DNA from 4 places in the Exiguobacterium sp. MMG028 genome. Region 4 is predicted to be linked to each of the others. Evidence: predicted binding sites of a transcription regulator. Region 4 holds the regulator's gene; each other region holds the start of a gene.
What was found. Region 4 encodes Rex, which represses fermentation and respiration genes when NADH is low (regulators of the CRP and FNR family bind a similar motif). Its sites were predicted from a motif close to TTGTGAAATATTTCACAA; they were not measured.
Positions count from the first base shown of each region.

Region 1: the regulator Rex is predicted to act here: its motif matches at 1,897-1,914, upstream of cydD (thiol reductant ABC exporter subunit CydD).
Region 2: the regulator Rex is predicted to act here: its motif matches at 1,495-1,512, upstream of PJK55_RS01830 (L-lactate dehydrogenase).
Region 3: the regulator Rex is predicted to act here: its motif matches at 1,494-1,511, upstream of PJK55_RS11575 (DoxX family membrane protein).

Region 1 is NZ_JAQJIN010000002.1:554,904-558,044, forward strand. Features, by position in the region: gene cydC (thiol reductant ABC exporter subunit CydC) at 1-148, opposite strand, end outside; gene cydD (thiol reductant ABC exporter subunit CydD) at 145-1,869, opposite strand; gene PJK55_RS10020 (Crp/Fnr family transcriptional regulator) at 1,992-2,681, opposite strand; gene PJK55_RS10025 (glycoside hydrolase family 31 protein) at 2,794-3,141, opposite strand, start outside.
Region 2 is NZ_JAQJIN010000001.1:344,055-347,195, reverse strand. Features, by position in the region: gene PJK55_RS01835 (rhomboid family intramembrane serine protease) at 1-297, opposite strand, end outside; gene PJK55_RS01830 (L-lactate dehydrogenase) at 420-1,376, opposite strand; gene PJK55_RS01825 (DUF92 domain-containing protein) at 1,546-2,316, opposite strand; gene PJK55_RS01820 (5-formyltetrahydrofolate cyclo-ligase) at 2,295-2,849, opposite strand; gene rpmG (50S ribosomal protein L33) at 2,904-3,068, opposite strand.
Region 3 is NZ_JAQJIN010000003.1:189,088-192,228, forward strand. Features, by position in the region: gene PJK55_RS11560 (glycoside hydrolase family 55 protein) at 1-378, opposite strand, end outside; gene PJK55_RS11565 (cold-shock protein) at 640-840, shown strand; gene PJK55_RS11570 (pyridoxamine 5'-phosphate oxidase family protein) at 958-1,371, shown strand; gene PJK55_RS11575 (DoxX family membrane protein) at 1,550-2,056, shown strand; gene PJK55_RS11580 (DUF3817 domain-containing protein) at 2,138-2,434, shown strand; gene PJK55_RS11585 (MFS transporter) at 2,456-3,141, opposite strand, start outside.
Region 4 is NZ_JAQJIN010000005.1:87,855-90,995, reverse strand. Features, by position in the region: gene PJK55_RS13785 (ABC-F family ATP-binding cassette domain-containing protein) at 1-847, opposite strand, end outside; gene PJK55_RS13780 (redox-sensing transcriptional repressor Rex) at 998-1,654, shown strand; gene tatA (twin-arginine translocase TatA/TatE family subunit) at 1,654-1,872, shown strand; gene tatC (twin-arginine translocase subunit TatC) at 1,876-2,664, shown strand; gene PJK55_RS13765 (hypothetical protein) at 2,796-3,089, shown strand; gene PJK55_RS13760 (hypothetical protein) at 3,127-3,141, shown strand, end outside.

The DNA.
Region 1 (3,141 bases), on a different contig from region 4:
GGACGAGCCCTGCCCTTGAGACAAGGTATCCGCTTGCTGCAAACAGGGCGACCGCCGCAATCCCGGCTGCATATCCAAAGAAGATGGAGAGAAGGATATCTTTCTTTTCGCGCATCATCCATTTTGTAATCGTCCAAAGCGAGTTCATCGGCTCACCCCTTTCTGAAGCGCAAACAGTTCCGCATACTCTGGGACGGCGAGCAACGCGTCATGCGTTCCTTCTGCAATCCGTTTCCCGTCCTGCATAAACCAGATGGTATCCGCCTCTTTGATTGTATGCAGGCGATGAGCCACCGTGATCAACGTTGCCTCTTTCGACAACTCAGCAATCGAACGTCTCACAATCTGCTCAGTCTTCAAATCGAGACCGGTCGTCGGCTCATCGAACAAGAGGATACCAGGTCGTTTAAAGAAGGCACGGGCGAGTGCGAGACGTTGTCGTTCCCCACCCGATAGACCAAATCCACCTTCTCCAAGTTCCGTCCAGATCCCGTTCGGTAATTGATCGATGACCTCAGAAAGTCCTGCCGCATCGGCCGCTTCCCGTAACGCGAGCTCATCGGCCTCTTCGCCTAAGGCGATGTTATCGGCAAGTGTTCCGGCGAATAGATAAGGGTTTTGTGAGATATAGGCAATATTTCCATACCAGGCAGACTCGTCAAACGACTGAAGTGGTTCACCATCCACGAGGACACGTCCCGATTTCACCTGTAGAAGTCCGGAGATGACGTTCAGTACTGTCGTCTTCCCAGAACCGCTCGCACCGACTAAGGCCAGGTGGGTACCGGACGGAATCCGACCGCTCAACGGTTGAAGTGCAAAACGTCCGCCTGCATATTCGAAGGAGACGTCTTCGAGTTCAAGGTTTGGTGTTCGTGAACCAAGTGACTTCGTTCCCCATTCGATGCGGTCATCGGGGGCGTCTAATACCTCAAAGATTCGGTCGGCCGCGCCCATACTCCCACGTCCCGTATGGAAGGCACTTCCTAAATCTTTAATCGCCAAATAATACTCTGGCGCCAAAACGAGAATCAAAAAGCCAGAGAAGAACGTGAGGTTTTGCCACACGACCATCTGCAATGCGACCTCTAACGCAACGACACCGGTACTGAGCATCGAGATGAACTCCAGCATGAGTCCCGATAAGAACGCCGTCTTCAAGACGACCATCGTCGCATCCCGAAAGTCGAGACTACTCTTCTCAATTGCCTTCGCTTCTTGCTCGGTGCGATTGTAGAGTTTAAGCGTCGTCAATCCTTGTAACACATCTAAAAACTTACCGGAAAACTGGTTCATCTTCTCCATTTGTTCTTCCGATTTTTTCTGGGTCGCAATCCCGATGATGATGAAGAACAGCGGGATGAACGGTGCCGTCACCATCATGATGACTCCTGAGATCCAGTGTTGGCTGAAGACGACGACCAGAATAAGAAGCGGGATGATCGATGTTTGGATGACTTGTGGCCAGTATTGGCTAAAGTAAGCGTCCACCTCATCAACTGCATCCATGAACACACTGACCTTTTTCCCGGACTGACCGGTCAAGGACGATTCGACCGGGCTCGTGGCATACCGATCCAACAATTGAAGGCGTAATGCCTGTTTTGCTTTTTCGGACAAACTCGCACCAATTCGTCCCGATACGTAGCCGAAGAGTGCTCGCGCCAAGAGGGCGAGGACGAGCCACATCAATGCCGGAAGGATGGCTTCGAATGATTCATCTTTCAAGAAAATTCGGTCGACAATGTCGACGATTAAATATGCTTGCGCCAAAATCGATAGTCCGATCATGATTGCGGACAACACGAGTCCGATGATATGACTTCTTTCGGCGAAAGCAAGGGCTTGCAGTCGTTTCACTGCATTCATCCTTTCTCTATCTACAATTCCATTGCTTTGTGAGATTCATCACTAATTATACAATATGCACCGTCTCGAAGCGAACGCTCCGCTCGTTCAAGTATGTAAAAGACGCCCTCATCCGAGTGGCGTCAATCGATGTCTTGTTCAAAATATTCGGGATGTCCGATGACGAGTTGGTGGGCGTCGATCCGAAGGACATCTTCTTTTCGGAGCTTGGCTAAAATCGTCGAAACCGTCTCCCGGGACGTACCGGACAGACGAGAAAGTTCGATTGCGGTGAACGGACAGCGGACGCGGACGCCTTGTTCATCTGGCTCTCCTAAATCTTCCATCAAGAAATGGAGTGTATTCAAGACGCGCTCTTTTGCACTCGGCGTGATAATTTCTTGGACGCGACGCTCATGCAAATCGAGAATCCGATTCATCTGACCCACGATATAGAGCAGCATGCTCGACTGTGTGGCCACGAATCGCTCAAATCGATCCGTCGGGATGTAGATGACCTCAATGTCCGTCACGGCCTCGGCCGTATGACGATAGTCTTCCCCCGTAAACAGACCGTTGTAAGGAAAGAATTGTTTGGGTTTCACATAGTCGGCATAATGATGGGTCGCATTTTCGTTCATCCGTTCGAGTTTGATATAACCGCTCATCAAGAAATACACACGCTCGCGCGGATCCCCTTCCATGAACAATAGTTGTCCTTTCCGATACGTCCGGCAATAGACGTGCGGAATCAACTGTTCAAGTGCTCGACTTGGACATGTCGCAAACAGTGTCAACTGCCGTAAATCGTCAATCGTCCACATGTGTCGCATGTTTATCCCCTCATTTCCATTCTTCTATCTTCAGTATAGTGGGATTTTCAATGAAAACGCTTTCTAAATCCAACATTTTTCTGACATGATAAAAGGGGGTCTCCCCCCTTTTTCAGTCCAACATCAGTTCCAATAGCGCGTCCTGTAAATCACGATCGAGTTCTAGCGCATGGATGTCGAACAGCCATGCCTCGAGACGCGTCTTCGTGGTCGCCATCTGATACAGACGATCTTTCAAGTCATAAGCGATTTCAGCACGGTCTAAGAACCGATAGAGACGGTCGAGTCGATGCGCGTTCTGTGTCAGATCGACCGGAAGCGTCACAGTCTGCTCCTGTTTCCATTCACCGAGTGGGATGTGTAACGTCTGCGTCTCCGCATCATAGTCCCCTTCTCCGACGACCCCGCGGACTAGAATTGTCAGCGTTCGATTCGCCGGGACGAGTGTCAGATCACCTGA
Region 2 (3,141 bases), on a different contig from region 4:
CGCTGGAATCGGGAACGTCATGGAGTCGACCCGCTCTTCATCAACGAGACGGTCACCATATATGTGAATCGTCAAACGCTTTCGTCCAATACGAGACAGACGAAAGGCGCTCAAGATTGCGTTAATGTCAGTACCGACATGATTCGCCCATGCTTTTTCAGTTTGAACGTATAAGTCATAGCGATCACCTGCTTTTGTATCAAACAAGATGACTGCACGGGATGGTTCTAATATCCCTTCGATTCGTCCACCGTTCTCGATCGCTTGATAAATGTCTTCCCAGAAGCAAGTCGCCAACAAAATCCCTCCTCTCTCATTCTATTGTAAATCACGTTGTACCTCACGACAAAGTCGTGGCTTGCCTCAAACGTACAAAAAACCCGCAACCTTTACGGCTACGGGTCACTCATATATCGCGATTACAAGACAGGTTCCATCGTTTTCATAAGGACGTTCGCAGAATGTTGCATTTTTTGATGTTCTTCTTCTGACAACTCAATCTCAACGACCTCACGCACGCCCTGACGGTTGATGATCGCCGGTACCCCGATATGAATATCGTGTAAACCGTATTCCCCATCAAGATGAGCACCGACTGTCAGCAACGTGTTCTCATTACGAAGGACCGCTTTGACCAAACGGAGTAATCCGAGTCCAATGGCATAGTATGTCGCACCTTTACGTTCGATGATGTGATAAGCCGCATCACGTACGTTCACATATATGTCTTCAAGGTCTTGCCAGTTATATTCATCATGCTCTTCAAGTAACTGCTCAACAGACTTTCCATAGATACGAGCATTACTCCAAGCAGCAAATTCAGTGTCACCGTGCTCACCCATGATATAGGCATGACAGTTACGTGGGTCGACATTGAAATAGTCGCCAAGCATGTAACGTAAACGCGACGTATCGAGTACAGTTCCTGAGCCGAAGACGCGATGTTTAGGTAGTCCTGAATACTTCCAAGCCAAATGCGTCATAATGTCGACCGGGTTTGAGGCGATAATGATAATGCCATCAAAACCAGAATCCATAATATCTGAAATCATCGATTTCATGATTTTCGCATTTTTTTCGACAAGGTCAAGACGAGTCTCACCTGGACGTTGCGGTGCACCTGCAGTAATGACGACGATGTCTGCTACACCACAGTCTGCGTAATCCCCTGCCCATACACGCATCGGTGAAGACGCGAACGAGACGCCGTGGTTCAAGTCCATCGCTTCCCCTTCTGCTTTTGCCTTGTTGATGTCAATGATGACGAGTTCTTCACAAAGGCTTGCTGTCGTTAACTGGTACGCAAAGCTCGCTCCAACTGCCCCTGCCCCTACAAGTGCGACGCGCGTTACTTTAGCATGATTTAATGTTTCCATATTGATTCTCCACCCTTCGATCAATCTGTTTCATGTTTTTGTTATCTCTGTTACAACAAGATTGTAACATCATTCACAAACCCTAACTACAGTGGAAACCGTTTTCACTTTGGCGATATTGTGACAACATTCACATTCATTTGAAACATCTTCATTTTCTGTACTACCCTCATCCGAACACCAAAAAACAAATAGACGCCGCTCCAAGAACGGATAAGAAATTGACTGCATCATTCCCTAGCACACGCCACCCTGACACATATGTTGTAGAAACTTGATGATGAACTTTCTTTTCCGTCAGCTTTCCACAAACCGTACAACGAAACTTCCGTTGAACCGTCGCCCCGAGCAATGTGTCGATGACACTCCCACTCAGTCCGATTCCCCAAAGCGCCAACAGTAATGCCATATCCAATTCGACAAACAGGAGAGAAGAGCAAACGATCACGAATGCGCCTACAATCGACATGACCGTCCCAAATGTTGAAACGGCACCGCTCGTTCCCGGCTCAACTTCTCTAAACGTGAACATGAAGCGCGGTTTACGTTTTGCGAGGACACCGAATTCAGATCCCCACGTGTCACTCGTCGCTGCCGCAATGGACACGATGTACATATAAAGATAAACGAGGTCATCTGTCAGTAAGTAACCGAGGGCACAGAGAATCCCTACCCCACCGTTTGCTAACACTTGAATGGCGTCGCGCGCTCCCGTTTTTTCGACAATGTCATCTACATTTTGTTTATCACGAGATCGATATTTCGATGCAAGTGAAGATGTCGAGAAGAATACGCCGAGTAAATAGAGGCCGAACCAACCAAACGATAACCCGATCAATACTCCCGTCACCACTGTCAAGAAGGCTCCCGAGATCGTCAAGGAGCGTAACCGATACCCGAGAAAGGCGACGATACAAGTTACAACAAATATGGCGAACATTGAATCATCTCCTTTTCTGTCACAATCCACTGAACAGGTAGATCATGTGGTTCAGTCGGCACTTGATCGACCAATTGAATGGAGTACGCTAATGAAACCGTCTCCCCTTCATATGTACGTAAAAATCGGTCATAGTATCCTCCACCCCAACCAATTCGATATCCTGAACGGTCAAACACCCTTCCCGGCACAAGACAGAGGTCGATGCTTTTCGTCGTCGGCGGGGTCGTCGGCTCCAAAATATTCATGACGCCCTTCTCAAGGTCATCTACTGAATGAATAATATGAAACGTTAACCCCTGCTCCGTTACTTTCGGGACGCACACCGTTTTTCCTGCTTCAAACGCTTCATGAATGATTGGCGATGTATCGATTTCAAGCGGAAGTGACGATGTCACGGCAATCGTCTGGCTTTCTTTCCATATCTCTGTTGAGAACAACCGCTGATGGATGACTCGGTCAACTTGTTGGCGATTGTTCATTTGTTTAATATACTGATGGACCGTTCGTCTTAACGCTGCTTTGTCTTCCACAACGCATTCCTCCTTACAAAAAAAGCCGCCACATATGTGACGGCCGGTCCCTCATTACTTCACTTCGCGGTAAAGCGTGTGACGACGGAGACGTGGGTTGTATTTGCGCAACTCAAGGCGCTCTGGGTTGTTACGTTTGTTTTTCTTCGTGATGTACGTGCGATCGCCTGTTTCTGTGCAAGCTAATGTAATTTTAACGCGCATTTCTTTCACTCCCATCTTAATGATGTTGTATCAAGTGCTTTTGCTTTACAGTCTAAGCATACTCAATTATCCTACCAAGTTTCTTATG
Region 3 (3,141 bases), on a different contig from region 4:
GACGCGGCGGTTCGAGCGGAGGGCGAGACGAAAAGCGAGCGTGCAATCCGTTTGTCCGTCCCCGACGGCGCCATAGTCTGTCACATCAACACGTTGTTTTGTGACCTGCATTAGGTTCAAATATTCCGCATCGAGGCGGCGCATCCAAACAGGACGAACCATTCCGTCCATTTGTTCGAGCGGGAGTGACGTTTGAACAGGCGTAATGCGCTCAGTCATTGGAATTCGGCAAGGGATGGATTGTTGCTGCTCTGAGTAAGATGTCTCGCGCGTGGAGCGGTGCCATTCGAGTGTTCGCTGGATGAGGTCTTCTTCCGACCAATCAGAATATGAGGCAATCATCGAAGCGATTGATTGCGGGTCCTTTGCATTTTTCATAATAAATCCTCCTCGCATCATCTTCTCTAGCATGTACCCGTTTCGCCTTGTTTTTTAGCAATCAGAAGTATTTACTAGACAGAAGCATCTAGTCGTGTTATATTCAATATGTGCTTAATTAAGAATAGCTGGAATCATAATTCACAAGTGCTTGGGATTATTTTTCATTAGATAATCCAGAGGCTTGTATTTTTTTTGGTCAAGTTTTTTCTAGTAAGGCACTACTATAACGCATAGCGTTTATTTCAGGAGGGTTCATTCATGAACACAGGTAAAGTAAAATGGTTTAACTCAGAAAAAGGTTACGGCTTCATCGAAATGGAAGGCGGAGACGACGTATTCGTACACTTCTCAGCAATCCAAGGCGACGGCTTCAAAACACTTGAAGAAGGCCAAGAAGTAACTTTCGAAATCACAGACGGAGCTCGTGGACCACAAGCTTCTAACGTTGAAAAAATCTAATCTTCCTTTCTAAGGAATATGATACCTGCTCGCATCGGCGAGCAGGTTTTTTTGTGTTTAATCGTGTGGTTTGAGGGAACAGTATACGAGCGACAAACCATGAAGGAGGAATTCGGAATGAGTGCAAAAGAAACAGCATTAAAGATTCTAGATTCAAGTAATGTAGGGACGATGGCGACCGTATATAAGGTGAAGCCACATAGTCGTTACATGACATTTTTCCATGATGATTTCACACTCTATACAGCAACCTCGAACGATACAGATAAGGTGGAGGAATTAGAGAAGAATCCATATACGCATATTTTGATTGGTTATGATGGCGATGGGGTCGGCGACACATACTTAGAAATTTTAGGGAAAGCGACTGTGTCAGATGATGAATCGATGAAAGAAAAAGTGTGGAACGACAAACTCGAAGGCTGGTTTGATGGACCAGACGATCCGAAGCTTGTCATCCTCAAAATCGAGCCGGAATCGATGCGTGTGATGAACAAGAAAGGTCAGCCACCTCAAGAAGTGACCTTGTAAAATCCTCAAAGGCGCCTCAAGTAGGCGTCTTTTTGATGGATATGAATAGAGTGTGACGTACATATGGACGAATCATGAACAAACAAAAATACATATGTGAAATAGTGAACATAGATGGTATATTGTGAATGTAATCACATTATTCATTTATTCAATTTCTTGAAAGGGAGGAATCATCATGTTCACGAAATTTTGGCAAAATCATAACATCGCTACGGCAATCTTGACGGTGTTACGTGTATGGCTCGGTTATCATTGGTTAACAGCAGGTTGGGGTAAAATCACAGGTGGCTTTGGAACGGAAGGATTCTTAAACAACGCGGTGACACTCGCGACTGGAGAACATCCAGCTGTCGCAGGATGGTGGGCTGCATTCTTAGAAAACGTTGCGATTCCAAACGCTGGATTGTTCGATATCCTCATTCCTTATGGTGAATTTTTGGTCGGGTTAGGGTTATTGCTCGGTGCACTCACACGTAGCGCGGCGTTCTTCGGTCTTGTCATGAACATGGCTTTCTTGCTCTCAGGAACGGTCAGTACGAACCCAACGATGTTGATTGTCTCTGTATTGATTTTGGTTGCTGGACATAACGCAGGGAAAATCGGGGTCGACGGTTTGTTCCTTCGCACCTTCGTCGAAACGAAAGTATTGCATCGTTCACCAAATCGTCAAATAGCTTCGTAACTTTTGTGCACTCTCCTGTGACAAATCGCTCACCTTTCGGCTACGATAGACATAGCCTACAAGTCAAAAAGGAGAACGATTATGAACACGACTCATTTTAAATGGATTGGCTACACAGAAGGCGTATCCTTCTTGTTGTTACTGTTTATCGCGATGCCACTGAAGTATTTGGCAGGGATGCCGCTCGCCGTCAGCATCGTCGGCGCAGCACACGGATTCTTATTCGTGGCATACGTCTTGGCTGCGATGTATATGGCATGGCGTTACGGATGGGGATTCAAAGTACTGACGCTTGCCGTCATGGCATCTGTCATCCCATTCGGACCATTTTTATTAGAAAAACGGGTACTCCCGTCAACAGAGAAGACATCGAACTGATTTGTTCGATGTCTTTTTTTGTTAAGACGCTCGTTCAATGGACTGAGCTGCTGCTCGTTCCGCTTGGATGTCATGGCGAATCCGATAGGTGAGTGTGAATGTACATAGGAGTAGGCCAATCATACATGCAGTGTATAGATGTGCGACTGGCACGAGATCACTCAATACCCCGAATAGAATAAAACCGATTGGCGTGATGCCCATCGCAAGTGACTCGAGTACACCGATGACGCGACCTAAATAATTCGGATCCGTATTCGTTTGAAGGAGCAATTGAATCGGAATGTTGACACGTACGATAAAGAAACCACTCAATAAGGCGAACATTGCGAAAAAGAAAATCGAAGTGAGGACGTTGAAGTTCAAATATAATGGAATGGCAGGGCCGACAAATAGAACACTGAGTATGGTCAGTGCAGATCGCATGGTCGACAGGCGATGTTTGATTTTAAATAGTGGCAAGGCGTGAAGTAAAGAAGCGATTAAGAATCCAATGGCAACCATGCTTTCAAGTAGTCCAAACTGAAACGGAGACACGCCAACCTCTTGTAAAGCGGCTATCGGGAACAACACTTCTGTCGCGACGAAAAAGAAGTTCAAGAAGGCAGCTAGAACGGCGACTGTCCATAAAACGCGTTGCTGCTTCAAATAAGAGAGACCAGACCGTACATCTTCCCAAGTGGATTGTTCGGTTGGAGCAATCTCTT
Region 4 (3,141 bases):
TTCGCTGAATGAAGTCCTGCATCTTGGCAATCTCTTCTTGCTGCGACTCAAACTGCTTCTTCTCTTGTTCGTAGAGAGCGGCCTTCTGTTCGAGATACTTCGTGTAGTTCCCGACGAAGCGGCGGCTCCGATGACGCGACAACTCATAGACGACCGAGACGACGCGGTCGAGGAAGTATCGGTCGTGGGAGACGATGAGGACGGCACCTTTATAGCCGCTCAAGTACTTCTCAAGCCAGGCAAGCGTCTCGATGTCCAAATGGTTCGTCGGCTCGTCCAAGATGAGCAGGTCGGGACTTTGAAGGAGCATCTTCGCCAAGGCGAGACGCGTCCGTTGTCCCCCAGAGAGCGTATCGATTCGACGTTCGAAGTCGTCCGGATAGAAGCGCATCCCGTGAAGGACCGAGCGGATCGTCGCTTCATACTGGTAACCACCGCGCTCTTTGAACGTATGCTGTTCTTCATCGTAAGAGGAGAGGAGGCGTTCGTACGCAGCGGCGTCGTTTAGAATCCGTTCGGATCCCATGTCGGCCTCCATGCGACGGAGCGTCTTCTCTTGCTCGATCAAGTCCGTGAAGACGGTGAGCATCTCGTTCCAAATCGTCTCGTCGGATTCGAGCCCTGAGTCTTGGGCGAGATAGCCGATGGTGACGTCTTTTGGCTTCATGATGTCCCCGGAGTCATAGTTGTATTCACCGGCGATGACTTTCAAAAGCGTCGACTTCCCGGCCCCGTTTCGGCCGACGAGGGCGACGCGTTCGCCTTCTTGGATTTCGAGTTTGACGTTTTCTAAAATCGGCTCGACGCCGAAGGATTTGGATAAGTTATTGACTTGCAGTAGGATCAAGTGAAAAAACCCCTTTCTCTCTATTTAGTATACTGTATTTTTCAGCGATTTTAGGTATATTCGTTGAGTGGTCATGTGAATTCGTTTACAATCAAGGTGTATGAAATTCAGATTCGTTTGTAACGTGTCGTAAAAAGGAGGCTCTTTCCGTTGAGTCAAAACGAACCAAAGATTCCACAAGCGACAGCCAAACGGTTGCCACTATACTATCGATTTATTCAAAGCCTGCACGCGTCAGGTAAACAACGTGTCTCTTCAGCAGAACTGAGTGAGGCGGTCAAGGTCGATTCGGCTACGATTCGCCGTGATTTCTCGTACTTCGGTGCGCTCGGTAAAAAGGGATATGGCTATAACGTGCAGTATCTGTTAGACTTTTTCCGAAAGACACTGAATCAGGACGAGATTACGAATGTCGCCTTGGTCGGGGTCGGTCACCTTGGGACGGCATTCGTCAACTATAACTTCCTTAAAAACAATAACACACATATCGTCGTCGGGTTCGACGCAGACGAGACAAAAGTCGGCACGACGATGTCAGGCGTCCCAATTCATCACGTCGATGAGATGGAACAAATTATGAAGCAAAACAAGATTGACGTCGCCATTTTGACGGTACCTTCTGCCTATGCGCAGTCCGTCGCAGACGACTTGGTCCGTTTCGGTATCAAGGGCATCTTGAACTTCACACCGGCACGACTTACAGTACCGGACACGGTTCGCGTCCATCACATCGATTTGTCGATTGAGCTGCAGTCACTCATTTACTTTATGCAACACTATCCAACCGCTGAGGGGGTCCATCAATAATGGAATTACTAGCATCATCACTCGTCGTCGGGATTCCGGGTGGGGCGAGTCTATTCATCATCGCCATCATCGCGCTCATCATCTTCGGACCGAAGAAATTACCGGAGTTTGGTCGCGCGGCCGGACAAACGCTTCGTGAGTTCAAAAATGCAACGAACGGCATGATGAACGAGCACGACGAGAACGACAAGAAAGCTATCGAAAAGAAAGAGCAGTAAGCCATGAATCATCAACCTGATCAAGAGCGGGAACTCACCGATCACTTGACAGAGCTGCGGAGACGACTGATGCTATCTGCATTTGTCGTCTTTGCCTTCTTTTTGATGGCTTTGCCGAGTGTCAAATATGTACTCGCGTACTTGCAAGAAGATCTCGTCGAACGCGGGCTCGAACTGAACGCCTTTGGGGTCGCGGACCCGCTCATGATTTACTTGAACTTGGCGCTCATCATCGGCCTGATTGCGGCGAGCCCATTCCTACTGTATCAAGTGTGGGCGTTTGTCGCACCCGGTCTGCATCCGAATGAACGGAAAGGTACGCTTGCCTATATCCCAATCATCTTCGGATTGTTCTTGATCGGTCTTGCGTTCGCCTACTACTGGTTGTTCCCGCTCGTCCTCGATATCTCGACGGACCTCGGGCAAGACCTCGGACTCGAACAAATCATCGGGGCGAACAATTACTTCACGTTCTTGTTGCAACTGACGATCCCGTTCGGTCTATTGTTCCAATTGCCGGTCGTGACGATGTTCTTGACCCGGATTGGTGTCGTGACACCATACTTCTTATCGAAGATTCGTAAGTATGCGTACTTCGCGCTATTCGTAGTCGCGGCATTCATCACACCACCGGATTTGACGTCGCACCTCATGGTATCATTGCCACTCTTCTTCCTGTATGAAATCAGTTTATCGATTTCACGCGTCACCTACAAAGGGGTGCTGCGCCGAGAGAAAGAAGCGATGGTGCAAGAACAGATGGATTTAATGAAACAGATGAATGAGAAATAAGCATCGTTCCGTAAATGGGACGATGCTTTTTTTGTCGTTTCAAGCTGATGTCATACGACATGAGTGATTGAGATAATTTTCCATTTTATGTGTTACAATAAAATGAGTCGCACAGTGAAGGGGGAAGTACGATGATTCGAGAGTACAATGGAGAAGTCCTTGTATTGCTAGGCGCTCTGACAACCATCCTACTGCTTTTCTCATTTTTCGCTATCAAATCTCGATTGCGACGTCAATTCATCGTCTCGTCGTTGCTACTTGTGACTGGCTATATCTTATTTCTTGTCGGAATGACAATTGTACGTGGTTGGGATGCACTCGGTTGGCTTGCACTAGGGTTGATCTTGTATGTACTTGGTATGATTCTTCACGTTGGCACTGTCATTTATCAGAAGCTGAAAAGTAGACATGAGGGACAATCTTGAAAGCATCTTTCCAATCAAGTTATGGAGGTAAATAAGGATGAATGACATCACC